2 regions of the Isoptericola sp. GX10416 genome follow, and region 2 is predicted to be linked to the other one. Evidence: riboswitches for the same ligand, from Rfam matches in the RefSeq annotation. Region 2 holds a riboswitch; the other holds the start of a gene.
What was found. A riboswitch is a leader RNA that binds a small molecule or an ion and turns the genes downstream of it on or off. The one in region 2 is predicted to bind S-adenosylmethionine.
Positions count from the first base shown of each region.

Region 1 (9,426 bases), on a different contig from region 2:
CGGACGCCCGGCAGCGAGGCGGCGCACCGCGTCCGGGAACAGCAGCGAGTCGCCCTGCGCGACGGTGCGGACCGCCTGGGCGATCTCCTCCGGGCGGGCCCGCTTGAGGAGGAACCCCTGGGCACCGGCCTGCAGGGCGTCGAGCACGTGGTCGTCGTTCTCGAACGTCGTCAGCACGACCACGCGCGGCACCGGCCCGCCGGCACGGTCGACGACGGCACGGGTCGCGGCGATGCCGTCCACGCGCGGCATGCGCACGTCCATGAGCACGACGTCGGGCCGGGTGTCGGTGACGAGCTGCGGGACCCCGGCGCCGTCCTCCGCCTCGCCGACCACCGTCAGGCCGGGTTCCGCGTCGAGCACCACGCGCAGCCCGGCGCGCACGAGCGGCTCGTCGTCGACGATCGCGACGCGGACGTCCTCGGTCACGGCACCGATCCTGCCGCACCGGTGCCCGCGGTGCCGAACCGCGCACGCACGACCCACCGGTCCGGCTCCTGGCCGCCGTGACGGGGTCCGGCCTCCAGGGTGCCGCCGAGCAGCCCCACCCGTTCGGCCATGCCCGCCGTCCCGCGGCCGGTGCGTGGGGCGCCCGACGGCGGCCCCTCGGCCGTCGGGTTCGTCACCTCGATCTCGACCCCGCCGTCGTCGGCCGTCACCCGCACGGCCACCGGGGTACCGGGCGCGTGCCGCAGCGCGTTCGTGACCGACTCCTGCACGATCCGGTACGCCTCGCGCGACACGGCCTGCGGCACGTCGGGCTCCGGCGACGTGCCGGCCGTGCCCGACGACGGCGGCAGGCCGTCCAGCGCGACGTCGGCCCCCGTGCGCCGCACGTCCTCGACGAGGCGCGGGACGTCGGCGAGGGTGCGCACCGGCGGTGCGGGCGCCGTCGGCGACCCGTCGCCCGCAGGACGGCCCGCGGCACGACCGGGTCCCGGGTCGCGCAGCAGTCCCAGCACGTGGTCGAGGTCGGCCATCGCGGCGCGGCCGGTCGCCTCGATCGCGGCGAGCGACTGCCGCGCGGCGTCGTCGTCGGACCCGACCTGCCGTACGGCGGCTGCGGCCTGCAGGGTGGTGACGGTCAGGGCGTGCCCGACCGAGTCGTGCAGCTCGCGCGCCAGCCGGTTCCGTTCGACGGCGCGCCGGGCGGTCGCCTCGAGCTCGGCGATCCGCTCGGACTGGTCGGGACCGAGCAGCGGCAGCGCCGCCTGCCGCAGCACCACCCGGACGAGCGCCGCCGCATACGGGAGCGCGAGCAGCAGCACCAGGGCCGCCGCCAGGGACAGCAGTCCGCCGCCGAAGCCTCCGACCTCGTGGAACACCCCGATCACGACGTCCTGGTCGAGGCCGAGCCCGACCAGCACGAGCTGCGTCGCCAGCGGCACCACGAGCAGCAGCGCGAGGGTCGCCGCGGCACCGGCCGCCAGGTGGAGGCCGTACCACGCCGCCGCGCGCCACCGTGTCGCGGCGAGCAGCCTGCCGCCGTCGGACCGTGGGACCGGAACCTCCACCCCGAGGAACGTCCGCACCGCCAGGATCTCGAGCGTGCGCACCGCCCCCAGGAACGGCGGCACCAGCACGATCGCCGCCGTCACGCCGACGAGCACCGCCAGGGCCACCCGCGAGATCTCCGGCGCGGCGAACATCTGCGCGAACCCGGTCACGAGCACGCCGTACGCGCCGGCCACGACGCCGCCGAGCACCAGGTACACCCCGGTCTGCAGCGTCGACACCGACGTCAACGGGCGCAGCGCACGGCGCCACCCACCGCGCGATCCGGGTGCAGGGTCCATGCCGGTCAGTCTGGCAACGAGCGCGCGGCGGCGCCTCCCCCGCGCAGGGGAGCTGTCACCGCCGGCGGGTCACCACAGGACCAGGAGGATGGCCACGATCGTGAGGTCGGCCAGCACGTGAGCGACCCACGGCAGGAGCAGGCCGTGCGAGACCCGGCGCAGCACACTGAGGACGAGACCGTAGCCACCCGCGAGGAACACACCCCACCACCCGCTCGGGAAGCCGTACCAGTGGGAGGCACCGAACATCGCGGCGGCGAGCACGACCGCGACGGCGCCGCGCAGGTCGTGACCCAACGCCCGCTGCGCCACCCCGTTGTAGGCGCACTCCTCGGCCGCGGCGTTGACGAAGGCGAACGTCAGCGCCCCGAGCACCAGCACCCAGACGCCCTGGCCGTCGAGGATGTCTCGGTAGACCTCCTGTCCGGTGCCGACCTCGTCCGCCGCCCACGACCAGACCACGAGGGCCAGCGCCGCGACCGGGACGATCGCGACGGTCAGCCACACCCCCGGCCGGTTCACCGTCCCGGCCCGGAACCAGTCGGTCACCAGGGCGAGCCGGCGCCACCGGCTCACCAGGACGTAGAGCACGACGGCGAGGACGAGCGGCACCGGCCACAGGGCCACGCCCGCCGCACCCGCGACGCCGACGGCCTCGAGAGCCGCACCCGCGCCACGGAGCACCCCGGTGACCGCCACGAGACAGAGGGCCAGGGCCGCCACGCTCCCCGACCCCGACGGCGCTCCGCCGCGCGTCGCAGCACCGGCCGTCACCAGCACTAGCGCCGCCGCCGCGATCAGCGGCCCGGCCACCGGGTGCCCACCCACGACGACGGCCGCGACGAGGCACGCGGCGGCGAGCAGCGCCGGCACCACGGCACGCCGGTCCGGTGCCGCCGCGCCCTCTCCCACGCCGGTCCCCGCCACCTGCTCCATCCCCGAGCCCTTCTACGCCGCGAGCTCCTGACCGCTCAGCTGGTGGATCGACGTCATGACCTGGTCGGTCAGCTCGCGGCGGGCCTGGGCGGGCCGCAGCGTGGCGGTGATCTGGCGGTTCGGGTCGATCGGCACGCCGAACTCGACCCGGACGCCGCGCACGGGTCGCGGCAGGCGCCTGCCCACGGGCTGGACCTTCTCGGTGCCGTGCATCGCGACCGGCACCACCGGGGTGCCCCCGGCGAGCGCGAGCCACGCCACGCCGGTGCGCCCCGGGTGCAGCCGGCCGTCACGCGAGCGGGTGCCCTCGGGGTAGATGCCGAACGCGCCGCCGCGCTCGAGCACGTGCAGCGCGTCCTGGAGCGAGCGCTGGCCGGCGCGCGGGTCGTCCCGGTCGACGGGGATGTGGCCCATCGTGGTGAAGAACCAGCGCGAGAGGCGACCCTTGAGCCCGCGGCCCGTCCAGTACTCCGCCTTGGCGATGAACGTGACGTGCCGCGGAACCACGAGCGGCAGGATGATCGAGTCGATCACCGACAGGTGGTTGCTCGCGATGATGACCGGCCCGCGGCGGGGGACGTTGTGCAGGCCGGTGACCTGGGGACGCAGGAACACGTACACCAGGAGCGAGCACACGAGCTTGAGGATGCGGTACGTCACCGGCTCATCATCCCTCAGCCGAGGGTGACGAGGTAGTCCTCGGCCTCGTCGTCCCAGGCGAGCCGGACGGCGTCGGCGGCCGCGGCGGCCTTGCAGAACTGGAGGAACCCGCCGTAGCCGAGGGCCTTCTCCGAGAAGTCAGGGCGACGCTTGCGCACGTGGTTCTTCAGGCCGGAGAGGGCCGCGGTGCCGCCCGCGTCCTGCACGACGGCGCGCAGCAGGTCGAACGCCTTGGCGCTGTCCGGCTGCTCCGGGAGCTCGACCACCGGGTCGCCCGACGACGGTCCGTCGCTCAGGACGATGACGTCCCGGTCGGCGAGGTAGCGCAGGAACTCCCCAAAGGTGCGGAAGCCGTAGTCGGACTCGCTGAACGTCGGCTCCTTGCGCACCAGCGTGCGCTTGAGCTGCGACGCCGTCACCGAGCCGGACGCGGACCCCTGCAGGCCGGCGAGGGTCTGGGCGACCTTGACCTCCATGGTGGGCGGTTCGCCGGTGGGGGCGTCGTCGTCCTCGTCGTTGGCCGGCTCGGGCGCGCGGTCGGGCACGTCGACCGGTTCGGGCAGCGTGATCTCGGGCTTCTTGCGCCGGGTCCGGCCGGTCGAGGTCGTGCCCGACGGCGCGGCGGGCGTCGCCTCCTCGGCGGGCGGCAGGTCCTCGGCCACGGCCGCGGCGGCCTTGCTGCGACCGGTGGTGGCACGCGAGCCGGTCGACCGGCCGGAGCCGGAACGCTTCGTCGTGCTCCTCTTCGGACGAGACTCGGACTCGTCGGGGACCTCGACGCCCTCGAGGCGGTCGTAGAAGAGGAACTCGTCGCAGGCCGACGGCAGCAGGCGGGAGGTGGACTTCTCGACCCCGACGCCGATGACGCGCTTGTCGAGCTCACGCAGCTTGTGCACGAGCGGGGAGAAGTCCGAGTCGCCTGTACACATGACGAAGGTCGAGATGTACTCGCGCTCGAAGGCCATCTCGATGGCGTCGACGACCATCTTGATGTCGGCGGCGTTCTTGCGCGACGCCCCCATGCGCTGGGGCATCTCGATGAGCTCCACCTGGTGGCGGGTCAGCATCCGCCGGTCCTCGTCGAAGTACGACCAGTCCGCGTACGCGCGCCGCGTCACCACCCGGCCGCGCACCGCGAGGGCGTCCGCGATCGGCTGGAAGTCGAACTGCATCCCGCCCAGGTGCTCCCGGGCGCCGAGCGCGAGGTTCTCGTAGTCGAGGAAGACGGCAAGGCGCTCTTCGGTGTCCATGCCCGCCAGCCTACGGCGCCACCAGCCGAACCGATGCATCTCATCATGCGGTCGCACTTGTCCGCAGGGTGAACCGTGCGTACAGTCGAGCCCGAAGCCATCCAGAGCGGCCGAGAGTCCTGGCTCGACGACGCCGCAGCAACCCGTTCTCCGACGGAAGCCTCCCGAGGACGAAGGTGCTCAACGCCAGGCCTGATGGAGTGACGCATGGTCGCAGAGGCACCCCCGCACGTCCCGGTACACCGGCACCGCCCGACGGTGAGCTTCGAGCTCATGCCGCCCCGCCGGCCCGACGCCGCCCCCCGGTTCTGGGAGACGGCGCGCCGACTGGTCGCGGCGAACCCCGACTTCGTGTCGGTGACCTACGGCGCCGGCGGCGGTGACCGCGCCACCGCCCGGCACGTCGTGGCGACCCTGCTGGGCGGCACCCCCGTGCTGCCCATCGCCCACCTGACCTGCGTCGGAGCCTCCCGCGAGGACGTCTCCACCGTCATCGACGAGTTCCTCGAGGCCGGCGTCCGCTCGTTCCTCGCGCTGCGCGGCGACCCGCCGAAGGACCAGCCCGACTGGCGCCCGCCGGCCGACGGCGTGCACTCCTCGATCGAGCTCGTCGCCCTGCTGCGCGAGGTCGAGGCCCGGCGCTGCGCCGTCGACCCGGCCGCCGCCGTCCGCGGCGCCGCCCGGCCGCTCACCGTGGCGGTGGCCACCTTCCCGGACGGCAACCGCCAGGCGGGCACCACCCGCACCCAGGAGGTGCAGCGCCTGCTGGAGAAGCAGCAGGCCGGTGCCTCCTTCGCCATCACCCAGCTGTTCTACGCCGCGGACAGCTACACCGACTTCGTCGCCGAGGCCCGCGCGGCCGGCGTGACGATCCCGATCCTCGCCGGGCTGATGCCCACGACCGAGCCGCGCCGGCTCCGTCGTGTCGAGGAGCTCACCGGCGTCCCCGCGCCCCAGCACCTGCTGGACGCGCTCGACGCCCTGCCGGACCCGGAGGCGCAGCACGCCTACGGGACCGCGTACTCCGTCGAGCTCGCCCAGCGCGTGCTCGACGCGGGCGCACCCGGCCTGCACGTGTACACGTTCAACAAGTACCGACCCGCTCTGGACCTGCTCGAGGGTGTTCACCTCGGCGGTCGGACGCCGCACGGCGTCCCTGACCTGGCCAGAAGGCCGCTGGTACCGGGCATCCCGACCGTGGCTCCCGCCGTCTGACGCCTTGCCGAACATCGAGGTCCCGCCCGCGATGCCCGGTCATTGCGGTCGCGACCTCGACGCTCGGCGCCGTCGCGACGCGGAAGCACCGACACCTGGAGTGCTCATGACCACACCGACCGAACCCCACCGCCCCACCACCGCGTTCCCCGGCGGCACGATCCTCGGCTATCCCCGCATCGGCCGCCGCCGCGAGCTCAAGCGCGCCGTCGAGTCCTTCTGGGCCGGGCGCACCGACGCCGTCGACCTCGAGGTCGCGGCCGGCGCGCTGCGCCGCGACACCCTGCGACGCCTCGTCTCGCTCGGGCTGGACCCCGAGGACGGCTCCGTCCCCGGCTCCTTCTCGTTCTACGACCAGGTGCTCGACGTCGTGGCGCTGCTCGGTGCCGTCCCGACCCGGTTCCGGGACCTGATCGACGGCGACGACGGATCGCTCGACCTGGACGGCTACTTCACCGTGGCCCGGGGCCGCGGCGAGGACGCGCCGCTCGAGATGACCAAGTGGTTCGACACGAACTACCACTACCTGGTGCCGGAGATCAGCGAGACGACGCCGATCTCCTTCGCGGACCACCGCATCGTCCGTGAGTTCGCCGAGGCCAAGGAGGCGGGCGTCACCACCCGGCCGGTCCTCGTCGGGCCGGTCACCTTCCTCGCGCTGTCCAAGGCCGCCGACGACGCGGGCGAGGGCTTCCACCCCCTCGACCGGCTCGACGACGTGGTCGCCGCGTACGCCGAGCTGCTCCGGGCGCTGGCCGCCGTCGGCGTGCCGTGGGTGCAGCTCGACGAGCCCGTCCTCGTCTCGGACACGGTCGACGCCACCGCCGAGCGGGTCGATGCCGCGATCACCTCCGCGTACCGCGCGCTGGCGACCGACCTCGCCGCACGGTCCGACGACGACGGTCTCGACGCCGAGGCGGAGCGCCCGGCCATCCTCGTGGCCACCCCGTTCGGCGGGCTCGCGACCGGCACGCCGGCCGACGGCGGCACCCGCGACGGCCTGGCGCTGCTCGCCGCGACCGACGTGGACGCCATCGCGATCGACCTGGTCAAGGGCTCCGTCCCCACGGGCCACGGGCCGCACGGGACCGTCCCCGGCCTGGAGACGAAGACCCTCGTGGCGGGCGTCGTCGACGGGCACAACGTGTGGCGCGCCGACCTCGCCGCCCGGTTCGACCGGCTCGCCGCGCTGCGCCCGCTGGGCGCCGGCGCCCTGACCGTCGGCACCTCGACGTCGCTGCTGCACGTGCCGCACGACGTGGAGGACGAGTCGTGGGAGGGGCCGGCCGCCGAGCGCGCGGGTCGCTCCCCCGAGCTGCGCCGCTGGCTCGCGTTCGCCGACCAGAAGGTCCGGGAGGTCACGACGCTGGCCCGCGCCGTCACCGACGGCCCGGACTCGGTGCGCGCCGAGCTCGACGCGGCGAGCGCGGCGCTGGCCGAGCGGGCGACCGCACCGGGCGTCGTCGTCCCCACGGTCCGCGAGCGCCTGGGCGCGCTCGTCGAGGGCGACTTCGCCCGCGGCGCGCACGCCGAGCGGGTCGCCGCCCAGCGTGAGCGGCTCGGGCTGCCGCCGCTGCCCACCACGACGATCGGCTCGTTCCCGCAGACGGCCGAGATCCGCAAGGCGCGGTCGGCGTGGGCCCAGGGCGAGCTCGACGACGAGGCGTACACCGCCGCGATGCGCGCGGAGATCGCCCGGGTGGTCGCGCTCCAGGAGGAGATCGGCCTCGACGTGCTGGTGCACGGCGAGCCGGAGCGCAACGACATGGTGCAGTACTTCGCCGAGCTGCTGGACGGGTTCGCGACGACGGACCTGGGCTGGGTGCAGTCCTACGGGTCGCGCTGCGTGCGGCCGCCGATCCTGTGGGGCGACGTGACCCGCCCGGCCCCGATGACGGTCGGGTGGACCCGGTATGCCGCGTCGCTCACCGAGAAGCCCGTCAAGGGCATGCTGACGGGGCCGGTGACGATCCTCGCGTGGTCGTTCGTGCGTGACGACCAGCCGCTGGCGGACACCGCGAACCAGGTGGCGCTCGCCCTGCGCGACGAGGTGCGCGACCTCGAGGACGCTGGCACCGCCGTCGTGCAGGTGGACGAACCCGCCCTGCGCGAGCTGCTGCCGCTGCGCCGCGCCGACCAGCCGGAGTACCTGCGCTGGTCCGTCGGGGCGTTCCGGCTGGCGACGGCGGGAGCGGAGGCCTCCACGCAGGTGCACACGCACCTGTGCTACTCGGAGTTCGGCGAGGTCATCGGCGCGATCGACGGGCTGGACGCCGACGTGACGTCCATCGAGGCCGCGCGGTCGCGCATGGAGGTCGTGCCGGAGCTCCACGCCGCCGGGTACGCGCGCGGCGTCGGGCCGGGCGTCTACGACATCCACTCGCCCCGCGTGCCGTCCGTCGACGAGGTCACGGAGCTGCTGCGCCTCGCCGTGGGCTCCATCGACCCGGACGTGGTGTGGGTGAACCCGGACTGCGGGCTCAAGACCCGCGGGTACGCCGAGGTGGAGCCGTCGCTGCGCCACCTGGTCGCGGCGGCGCAGGCGGTGCGCGCCGGGCTCTGACCGCCGTCGTCACACCCCGTCGGCGCTCCCGTGGCGCCGGCGGGGTGTGATCTGTGCACGCGGTGCAGAACCGTCTGGACCGTCGCGGCGCCGGTGTGCCAGCATCGACGGTGGTCCGCCGTCGGGGCGGGCCGCGGACCGGTACGAGGAGCGAGAGATGCAGCGCGTCGTCGCGGGGATCGGGGTGGCCCTCGAGGCCTGCTCAGGCAACCCGTCGACCCAGGCCGCCTGCCGCTGACCCACGGGGCCCGTGCGGAGGTGCCTGGCTCAGCCCTGCCCTCCTTCACCCGATCCGTCGAGGCTGCGCGTCTGCGCCCTCGCCGTGACGGCCGCGGGTGAACCCTGCTCCCCGAAAGCCGACCCATGACCCCCTTCACCGAACAGCAGATCCGCGCGTCCCTCGTCAACGCCACGCGCAGCGAGCGGCAGCGGATGATCCTCCCCGACCTCGCAGTGCTCCGCTGGGACCGCCTCGACTACCTCGGCTGGCGCGACCGCAAGCAGCCGCTCGCCGCGTACGTGATCGCCGAGATCGACGACGAGCCCGTCGGCATCATCCTGCGCGCCCCGGAGACCAGCAGCCGCCGCGCCGCGATGTGCGCCTGGTGCGAGGACGTCGCCGACAACAGCGACACGTCCCTCTACGTCGCACGCCGCGGCGGAGCGCCCGGCCGCAAGGGCAGCACGATCGGCACGCTGATCTGCACCGACTTCCGCTGCTCGCGCAACGTGCGCCGGCGGCCCACCCTCGCAGAGTCCGGGGCCGACGACGACGCGGCGCGCGCCGCCGTCGTCGAGCGGCGCATCGAGGGCTTGCGCGAACGCAGCCGCCGGTTCCTCGAAGAGGTGCGCAGCACCGCCTGACCGGCGTGCGACGGCGCCTGACTGCACCTCGATGGATGTTCGCCGAGAGCGAACAGACACCTCTTGGCACTCTCGGGGTGAGAGTGCTAAATCATGAGGTGTAGCCAGGCGACGCCGGACGGACCGGCGCGCTGATCGCGGT
Region 1 covers NZ_JBWPVO010000004.1:135,483-144,908, forward strand. The annotation lists gene ACWAT2_RS08350 (response regulator) at 1-429, opposite strand, end outside; gene ACWAT2_RS08355 (sensor histidine kinase) at 426-1,796, opposite strand; gene ACWAT2_RS08360 (CPBP family intramembrane glutamic endopeptidase) at 1,866-2,732, opposite strand; gene ACWAT2_RS08365 (lysophospholipid acyltransferase family protein) at 2,745-3,392, opposite strand; gene ACWAT2_RS08370 (NYN domain-containing protein) at 3,407-4,642, opposite strand; SAM riboswitch class I at 4,737-4,844, shown strand; gene ACWAT2_RS08375 (methylenetetrahydrofolate reductase) at 4,850-5,857, shown strand; gene metE (5-methyltetrahydropteroyltriglutamate--homocysteine S-methyltransferase) at 5,964-8,420, shown strand; gene ACWAT2_RS08385 (FBP domain-containing protein) at 8,784-9,284, shown strand.
Region 1: it holds a riboswitch for S-adenosylmethionine, as region 2 does, so the genes downstream of both, ACWAT2_RS08375 (methylenetetrahydrofolate reductase) here and ACWAT2_RS05005 (aminotransferase class V-fold PLP-dependent enzyme) in region 2, are expected to answer to the same signal.

Region 2 (9,426 bases):
TAGCGCGCGCAGGTGGGTGCCGTCGTCGGGCCCGGGGTCCACCACCACGCACGACGGCGAGCCCGGCGCTCGCAGCAGCACCGAACGGGTGCCGTCCAGGGTCATCGGGCCGGGGTTGTCCGCGCGCCGCACCGTCACCGAACGTGTCACGCTGCCCATCGTGGCACGGGTCCGCGCTCAGCCCGCGAGCAGCTCCAGGGTCTGCACGCGGCCGGGGGTGGCTTCCAGCGGCTCGCTGGCGTACGTTCCGGCCACGGGGACCACCATGACCTCGCCGGCGCCGTGCCGCGCGGCGAGGTCCGCGACCTCCTGACGGGCGACCTCCGGCTCGCCGACCACCCAGCGGGACCGCATGTCGTCGACCATCTGCTGGCCGAGCCCGTCCAGCGGGGTCGCGAGCGCCTCCTCGACGGTCTCGGCACGTCCCATCGGCCTGCCGGTCCGCAACCGGGCCATCGCCCGCAGCTGGGGGAGCGCGCGTTCCTCCGCCTCCTCCCGCGTGGGAGCTACGACGGCGTTGACGGTCAGGAACGTCCGCGGCTCCGGGTGCGCGTCGCTCGGCCGGTAGCCGTCGCGGTACAGCGCGAGCACCTGGTCGATGCCGGCACCGGAGAAGTGGTTGGCGAACACGTAGGGCAGGCCGAGCTCCGCGGCGAGGCGTGCCGAGAAGTCGCTCGAGCCGAGCAGCCACACGGTCGGGGAGCCGGTGGCCGCGGGGGTGGCGCGCACGTCGTAGATCTTGCCGTCGGTCAGCCGCAGCCGGGCGCCGTCGGGCTCCATGAGCGCGAGGATGTTCTGCACGTGCTCGGGGAACCGCTCGACGTCCGACGTCGGTCCGGACGCGCGCAGCAGCGCCGTCACCACGGGGTCGGAGCCGGGCGCGCGGCCGATGCCGAGGTCGATCCGGCCCGGGGCGAGGGCTTCCAGTGCGGCGAACTGCTCGGCGACCACCAGCGGAGCGTGGTTGGGGAGCATGACACCGCCCGAGCCGACGCGGATCCGCGACGTGCGGGCGGCCGCGGCCGCGATCATGACGGGTGGCGTCGAGGCCGCGACGGCGGCCATGTTGTGGTGCTCGGCGAACCAGTAGCGCTCGTACCCGAGCTCGTCGGCGCGCGCGACGAGCTCGAGCGAGGAGGCCAGCGCCTGGGCGCTCGTCTGCCCGGTGCGCACGGGGACCAGGTCCAGGACGGAGAGGGAGGGTGAGGTGCTCATCGTCTGGAGCAACCGTCACGGGCCACGGAATCATCCGCCCGCCGTGCAGGAGACCCCGAGGACGCCCCCGGATGCGGCGACCGTCGGTCGTGCCCACGATCAGCGGGGACCGGAACGGCGAGAAGGAGGAACATGGTTGCCCGCAGGATCACCGGGGCGCTCAACGCCGCGCACCGCGCATGGCTGCGCCACCCGCGGTGGTCGTTGGCGACCCGCGGGGCGATCGCCGCGGGGATCGCCTGGTACGTCGGGCTCATCGCCCCGGCGCCGCTGTCGGAGTACCCGTACTACGCGCCGCTCGGGGCGGTCATCGCGACCACCAGCACGCTGGTGCGTTCCGTGCGCGACTCCGCCCAGGTCACCTTGGCGGTCCTGGTCGGGGCGGGCATCGCGCGTGCTGCCGACGCGTTCCTGGCGCCGGGTGCGCCGGCGGTGGCCGTGGTGGTGGGTGCCGCGCTGCTCATCTCGGGCTGGCGGTACTTCGGCGAGATGGGCAACTGGGTCGCGACGTCGGCCATCTTCGTGCTCATCCTCGGCAACGCTGACGCCCTGGAGTACGTGGGATCGTTCTCCGGCCTCGTCGCCGCCGGTGCCGCGATCGGGATCGGCGTCAACCTGGCGCTGCCGCCGTTGCCGCTCACGCCCACCGAGGACGCGCTCGACCGGCTCAGCAACGTCCTGGCGGACCAGGCGGAGGATCTGGCGGACGAGGTCGGGGAGGCAGAGACGCTGTCCGTCGACGAGTGGAACCGCCGTCGTCAGACGATGGACCAGGTGCTCGAGCAGGGCCGGCGGTCGGCGCGTCGTACGCGCGAGGCGGAGCGGGCGAACCCTCGGGTGCGTCGGCACCGGGAGTGGACCCGGAGGCAGCAGGTCCGCGTCAAGGAGCTCGAGACGGTGGCCGCGTCGTTGGACCAGGCCATCAGTCTGCTCATGGACACCGGGGACCCGGTCGATCTGGGCGATCCGCTGCGCCGGTCGTTCGCCGACGTGCTGCGGGCGCTCGTCAAGCTGCTGCGTGCGCACGCGTGGGACCCGGACCGTCAGGAGCTGGCCGACCGGTTCGACGAGGTGGCACGGTCGTTCACCGGACAAGCGCGTCAGGAGGGTCCGCAGAACGACGCGGAGCTGGTGGCCGGGGCACTGGCTGTCGCCCTGCAGCGTGCTGCCGACGCGTTCCGGTGGTGAGCCGGCGGGGACGGGACGTGCCCGGCTCGTGCACGGCTCGCGGGTCAGGCCCGCAGCGCCTGCTCGACGTCCTCGATGACGTCCAGCGGGTCCTCCAGGCCGACCGACAGGCGCACGGTGGTCTCGTGGATCCCGACGGCGGCACGCCCCGCGGCCCCGAGGCGCCGGTGGGTGGTGGTCGCCGGGTGGGTGATCAGGGACTTCGCGTCGCCGAGGTTGTTCGAGATGTCCACGATCTGCAGCGCGTCGAGGAACGCGAAGGCGCGCTTCTTGGCCTCCTCGGGCGCGCTCCCGGTGGGCACGTCGAGATCGAACGTCACCACGGTGCCGCCGCCCGTCTGCTGCGCGACGGCCAGCTCGTGCTGGGGGTGCGAGGCCAGGAACGGATAGCGCACCCGCGTGACGCCGTCGGCCGCCTCGAGGTGCTCGGCGACCTGGAGCGCGGCCGCGTTCTGGGCGCGGACGCGCACGTCCAGCGTCTCCAGGCCCTTGAGCAGCACCCAGGCGTTGAACGGGCTCAGCGACGGCCCGGTGTGCCGCAGGAACGTCTCGACCGGCCCGGACAGGAACTCCTCCGGTCCGAGGATCGCCCCGCCGAGCACGCGGCCCTGTCCGTCGATGTGCTTCGTCGCCGAGTAGACGACGATGTCCGCCCCGAGCTCGAGCGGCTTCTGCAGCACGGGGGTGGCGAACACGTTGTCGACGACGACGACGGCGCCCGCCGCGTGGGCGAGCTCGCACACGCGCCGCACGTCCACCAGGTCCTGCATGGGGTTCGACGGCGTCTCGAAGAAGACGACGTCGGCCGGCGTGGCGAGCGCCTCCTCCCACTGCGAGTCGACGTGCCCGTCGACGAGGTCCACGTGCACGCCCCACTTGGCGAGGATCTCGTCGTAGATGACGTTGGTGGAGCCGAAGAGCGCGCGGGCGGAGACGATGCGCGAGCCGCTGGACACCAGCGCCGCGAGCGTGGTGAACACGGCAGACATGCCGGTCGTCGTGGCGTAGCACGCCTCGGCGCCCTCGATCAGTCGCAGCCGCTCCTCGAACGTGCGCACGGTCGGGTTGCCGTAGCGGGAGTACACGAACCGGGAGTGGTCTCCGGTGAACGCTGCCTCGGCGTCGGCGGCGGTGTCGTACGTGTACCCCTGCGTGAGGAACATCGCCTCGGACGTCTCGGAGAAGTCCGAGCGACGGTGGCCACCGCGCACGGCCAGCGTGGCGGGGCGGGCCGACGCGGGCAGCGGCCGGTGACCGGCACCGCCGAGCAGCGTGGGGTTGGCGCCGGGGCCGGTCGGGATGTCGGCGCGGTTCACGGGGTGTGCTCCTGGTGGGGGAGCCCGCGGACCTTCCAGCCGGTCTGGTCGCGGACCCCGCCGAACCCGGGTGCGCCCTCGAAGCCCTCCAGGACGTTGTAGGAGGGGCTGATCCCGGCGGACGTGGCGAGCCGGGCGGCGCCGATGGAGCGCTGGCCCGACCGGCACAGGAACACCACGGGGCGGCCGGGGCCCACGCCGGCGGTCTCGAGCTCGGTGAGGAAGCCGGGGTTGGGTCGGCCGTCGGCCGTCACCCACTGGCTGAGGACGGGTTCCTTGCCCAGCTCGCCGACGTCGGGGACGCCGACGGTGCGCCACTCGCCGTCGGTGCGGACGTCGACGAGGACGGCGTCGGGATCGGCGGCGAGCAGGTCCCACGCCTGCTGCGGCGTGATGTCCCCGGCGTAGCCCTCGGCGGGGCGAGGTTCGATCGGTTCGAGCGGTGCGGTCATGGCACTCCTCCCATCGGTCGTGGCGGTAGCACCCACGCCCGGTCCCTCGCTGTCGCGTCGGCCGACGACGGCGGCGAGGTCCCGCGGGTTGCTGCGGCGTCGACGTGCCACGTCACTCGGCCGCTCGGGATGGTCACCGCGATCGTACGACACGGCGTCCGGCCTGCGGGACGGGCGTCTCGCAGGCCGGACGCCGTGTCTCAGTCCGGCCGGTCCGCGGTACGTCGATCTGTCGTGTACAGGACCGTAAATCTGTAGTGTTTAAGTGCGTCGATCTGTAGTCTTGAGTGCATGGCCTGGGGTAATGTCGACTCCATGGACTACACCCCGCGAGCAGTTGATGGCCTGTTGGACGACGTCATGTCGGGTCTGCCTGCCGTCGCGCTCGAAGGGCCGAAGGGCGTCGGGAAGACGGCGACGGCACGTCGTCTGGCCCGAACCGTGCTCTCGCTCGACGACCCGGATGAGGCGCGGCTCGCCGAGATCGACACCTCGTGGCTCACCGAGGAGCCGCGGCCCGTGCTCGTCGACGAATGGCAGCAGGTGCCCGCTACGTGGGACAGGGTGCGCCGCGCGGTGGACCGCGGGGCGCCGCCAGGAAGCTACCTGCTGACCGGGTCAGCAACACCGACCGAGCGGACGCACTCGGGCGCGGGGCGCATCGTGCGACTCCGCATGCGCCCCATGTCGATGGACGAGCGAGGCCTGGTCGAACCCACGGTGTCGTTCGGTGAACTGCTCGGCGATCACCCGGCGCCCGTCAGTGGACGATCCGAGCTGGTGCTGCGCGACTACGCCGAGGAGATCGCTGCGTCAGGGTTCCCCGGAATGCGGACCCTTCCTGAGCGGATGCGGGTGCGGGCGTTGAACGGGTATGTCGCGCGCATCGTGGATCACGAGTTCAGTGAGGTCGGGCACGTGGTGCGCAGGCCGGAGACGCTCCGTGCCTGGCTGACGGCCTTCGCCGCGGCCACGAGCTCGACGGCGTCCTACGAGTCCATCCTCAACGCATCGACGTCGGGGCAGGTCGACAAGCCGTCGCGTTCGGCGACCATTGCCTACCGGGACACGCTCGCCCGGCTCTGGCTGATCGACCAGGTGCCGGCGTGGCTCGGGCCCCGGCGGCGCCTGGCGTCGCTCGCGCAGTCGCCCAAGCATTTCCTGGCAGACCCTGCCTTGGCCATGAGGCTGCTCGGTGTCGGTGCGCGTGGTCTTCTCGAGCGTCCTCACCCGGGAAAGGTGACCATCCGCGACGGACTCCTGCTCGGCGCCATGTTCGAGCACCTGGTCGCACTGTCGGTCCTCGTCCATGCCGAGACGCACGAGGCCAAGGTCTCGCACCTGCGGACCAAGCAGGGTGACCACGAGGTCGACCTGATCGTCGAGCGGGACGACGGCAAGGTGGTGGCCATCGAGGTCAAGGTCGCGCCGCACCCGACAGATCATGATGTCAAGCACCTGCGGTGGCTCAAGGAGAAGCTGGGGGACGACCTGCTCGACGCCGTCGTCGTCACCACAGGGCCCATCGCCTACCGGCGCCCCGAGGACGGGATCGCCGTCGTTCCGCTGTCACTGCTTGGTCCGTGAGCTCTCCGAGGGGAGCCCATCGCCCCGGACGATGTCGGTCAGCTCGCCCAGCGCTTCGATTCGAAAGGTCGCACCCGAGAAGTCGCCGGACCGAGTGAACTCGTGGTGGACGACGGCGCAGTCGATGCCGGCCGCCACTGCTGACCGCAGCCCACGGGCCGAGTCCTCCACGACCAAGGTCTCGGCCCTGGTGGCGCCGAAGCGCTCCAAGCCCATGAGGTACGGCTCGGGGTCCGGCTTGGCGCGCTCGTAGTCCTCACGCACGAGGACGAAGTCCATGAAGGCGCGGATCTGCCGCTTCTCGTGGATGAGGTCGAAGTCCGCGCGCTTGGCGGTCGTCACGACGGCCAGACGCGCGTGCCGTGACAGCTCGGCCAGCACCTCGACGACGCCGTCGATCTCGATCTGCTGCGTCCGCAGGTACTCCTGGTAGTAGTCGTCGCGTGCCTCGCGGAGCCGATCGATCGTCTGCTCGTCGACACCCGCCGACCTGGCCTGGACCCACGTGCCCAGGCCGTTGCTCATGTCGCTCAGGTACTGCGGCTTGTCCAACGTCAGGTCGACGTCGGCGAAGGCGCGTTCGCCGGCCTTGAAGTACCAGTGCTCGGTGTCCACGAGCACGCCGTCATGGTCGAAGAGGATGTACTTCTTCATGCCAGATCGTCTCCTCCTCTCCGGCACGCGACCCTCAGGTGCCCGCATCCTGAGACAACGCGCCCATCTGTTGACATCGCCGCTCGCGATTGGTGACCATGGCGACAGGTCATGAGCGCCAGCGCGAAGCCCCGGCTCGCTGGCCGGCAACCCTCCCCTCGCGGCGGGGTGCCCCGGGTGACGACCTGGCTCCGCGCCGTCCGGCGTCGGGCAAGCGCGGGGAGGTCGCTCCCCGGAACCTGAGGAGGACCGCATGACCGCTCTCACCGAGACCCTCGCCTGTCCCGACGCCGAGGTGGGCCACCTGCGCCCCGTCCTGCCGGTGGTCGGCCACGACACGCCCGCCCCGCTCGTCGACGGACGCCGCGTCCCCTACGCGAACCTCGACGTCGCGGCCTCCGCCCCCGCGCTGCAGGCCGTCGCCGACCGCATCACGCGCACGCTCCCGCTGTACGCCTCCGTGCACCGCGGTGCCGGCTATCTCTCGCAGGTGGCCACCTCCCTGTACGAGACCGCTCGGCGCACCATCGGCGAGTTCGTCGGGGCCCGGGACGACGACGCCACACTGATCGTGCGCAACACCACCGACGCGCTCAACCTGCTCGCGGGCTGCGTCCCGGCGGCCGACGACGGCGAGCCGGGCCGGGTGCTCGTCCTCGACGTGGAGCACCACGCGAACTTCCTGCCCTGGCAGCGGTCCGCCCGCGCCACGGTGCTGACCGGCTGCGAGACGGCCGCCGCCACCGTCACGGCGCTGCGCGAGGAGCTCGCGGCGGCTGCCGCCGTCGGGCAGGGGTACGCGCTCCTGGCCCTGACCGGCGCCTCGAACGTCACGGGCGAGGTGCTGCCGGTCGCGGAGCTGGTCGAGTCCGCGCACGCCGTCGGCGCCCGCGTGCTGCTCGACGGGGCGCAGCTCGTGCCGCACCGCCGCTTCTCGCTGGCCGAGACCGGCGTCGACTACCTCGCGTTCTCCGGGCACAAGACGTACGCCCCGTTCGGCGCGGGCGTGCTCGTGGGCCGTCGCGACTGGCTCGACACCGGCACGCCGTACCTCGCGGGCGGTGGCGCCGTGCGCAGCGTGCGCGTCGACGGCACGGAGTGGCACGACGGCCCGGCGCGGCACGAGGCCGGGTCGCCCAACGTGCTCGGGGCGGTGGCGCTCGCCGCCGCCTGCGAGGCGCTCGGCGAGATCGACGGCCAGACGCTGCGCGAGCACGAGGACACCCTGCGCCAGCGGCTCGTCACGGGCCTCGAGGCGATCGAGGGCGTCGAGGTGGTGCGGCTCTGGCCCGACGCGGCCGACGCCGTCGGGGTCGTGACGTTCACCGTGGACGGGTACGAGCCCGGACAGGTCGCGGCCTACCTGTCGGCCGAGCACGGCATCGGGGTGCGCGACGGCCGGTTCTGCGCGCATCCGCTGCTCTCCCGGCTCGGGTACGGCGCCGGGGCGGTCCGGTCGTCCGTGGGTGTCGGCACCGCCGGCGAAGAGGTCGAACGGCTGGTCGCAGCCGTGGGCACCCTGGTGACGGACGGCCCGCAGGCGCACTACGACGTGGTCGACGGCCTCTGGATCGTGGTCGACGACCCGCGTCCGGTGCCCGAGGGATCAGGGCTGGAAGGGCTGCTCGTCACCGCCGGCCCCGGCCGGGACGAGGCGTTCGGCTGCCTCCCCGAAGACGCCTGACGGCCCACGCCGAGGTAGTACGGCTCACCAGACCGGCGGGCGCCGCTCCGGCCAGCGCAGCACGTCCTCGAGCTGGGCGGCCAGGGCCAGCAGCGTCAGCTCGCCGCCGGGGCGCCCGATGATCTGGATGCCCATCGGCAGGCCGTCGTCGGTCCAGTGCGTGGGCACGGTGATCGCCGGCAGCCCGGCGACGTTGAGCCACGACGTGAACGGCGTGTACTGGCACTGCTGGGCGAAGTTCCGGTCGGGGTCCTCGGGGTCGAACCACCCGACGGGCCGCGGCGTCATGGCCAGCGCGGGCGTCACCACCGCATCCAACGAACCCAGGCCCGCGATGAGCCGGCGCTCGAACGCGGTGAGCACCCGCAGCGCCTCGACCAGCTCGCGGGCGGGCACCTCGCGGCCACGCCCGATCAGCCAGCGGGTCAGCGGCTCGAGCTGGTCCAGCGCGGCCTGGTCGTCGATCGGCACCGCCGAGGCGCCGCCCATCCACAGGCTGCGGAACGCGTCGCCGTACTCGGGCGTCGGGTCCCACCGGTGCTCCTCGACGCCGTGGCCGAGCCCGCTCAGGGCCGCCACGCCCGCGTCGAGCGCCGCCGTCGCCTCCGGGGCCACGGTGACGTCGTAGTAGTCGTCCCACGCGGACCAGGTGCTCACCCCCAGCCGGAACCGGCCGCCGTGCTCGGCCCCCACGGCCCGCGCGGTACCGTCCGGGCCGACCACCTCGCCGCGCTGTGCCGCCGCGAGGTACGCCCCCGCGCCCGCCGCCTCCGTGCGCAGCGTGTACGGGTGCGCCACCCGGCCGTCGGCGCGCCGCGCGAGCATCCCCTCCAGGAGCAGAGCGGTGTCCGCGGTGGTCCGGGCGAGCGGCCCGTTGACGACGAGCCCGCCCGGCGACTCGATCCCCGAGCCGGAGGGCAGCAGGCCGCGCGAGGGCTTCAGCCCGACCACCCCGCAGGCCGCGGCCGGGATGCGGACGGAACCTCCGCCGTCGGACCCCGGGGCGAAGGGGAGCAGCCCGGCCGCGACGGCGACCGCCGCGCCGCCGCTGGAGCCGCCCGCACCCCGCTGGAGGTCCCACGGGTTGCGCGCGACCGGCCCGGCGAGCGGTTCGGTGTAGGCGGGGAAGCCGAGCTCAGGAGCGGTGGTGCGCCCGAGGCTCACGGCACCCGCCGCGTCGAGATCGAGCACGACCCCGTCCGAGACCTGCGGCACGAACCCGGCGAGCGCCCGGGAACCGAACCCCGTCGGCACCCCGGCGCGGGCGAACAGGTCCTTGTCGCCCGTCGGCATGCCCCACAGCGTGCCCGACGGCGGCCCGAGCGTCGCG
Region 2 covers NZ_JBWPVO010000002.1:249,378-258,803, forward strand. The annotation lists gene ACWAT2_RS04970 (MBL fold metallo-hydrolase) at 1-159, opposite strand, end outside; gene ACWAT2_RS04975 (LLM class flavin-dependent oxidoreductase) at 178-1,215, opposite strand; gene ACWAT2_RS04980 (aromatic acid exporter family protein) at 1,348-2,403, shown strand; gene ACWAT2_RS04985 (O-succinylhomoserine sulfhydrylase) at 2,448-3,719, opposite strand; gene ACWAT2_RS04990 (rhodanese-like domain-containing protein) at 3,716-4,171, opposite strand; gene ACWAT2_RS04995 (ATP-binding protein) at 4,463-5,758, shown strand; gene ACWAT2_RS05000 (HAD family hydrolase) at 5,741-6,412, opposite strand; SAM riboswitch class IV at 6,520-6,635, shown strand; gene ACWAT2_RS05005 (aminotransferase class V-fold PLP-dependent enzyme) at 6,666-8,096, shown strand; gene ACWAT2_RS05010 (amidase) at 8,121-9,426, opposite strand, start outside.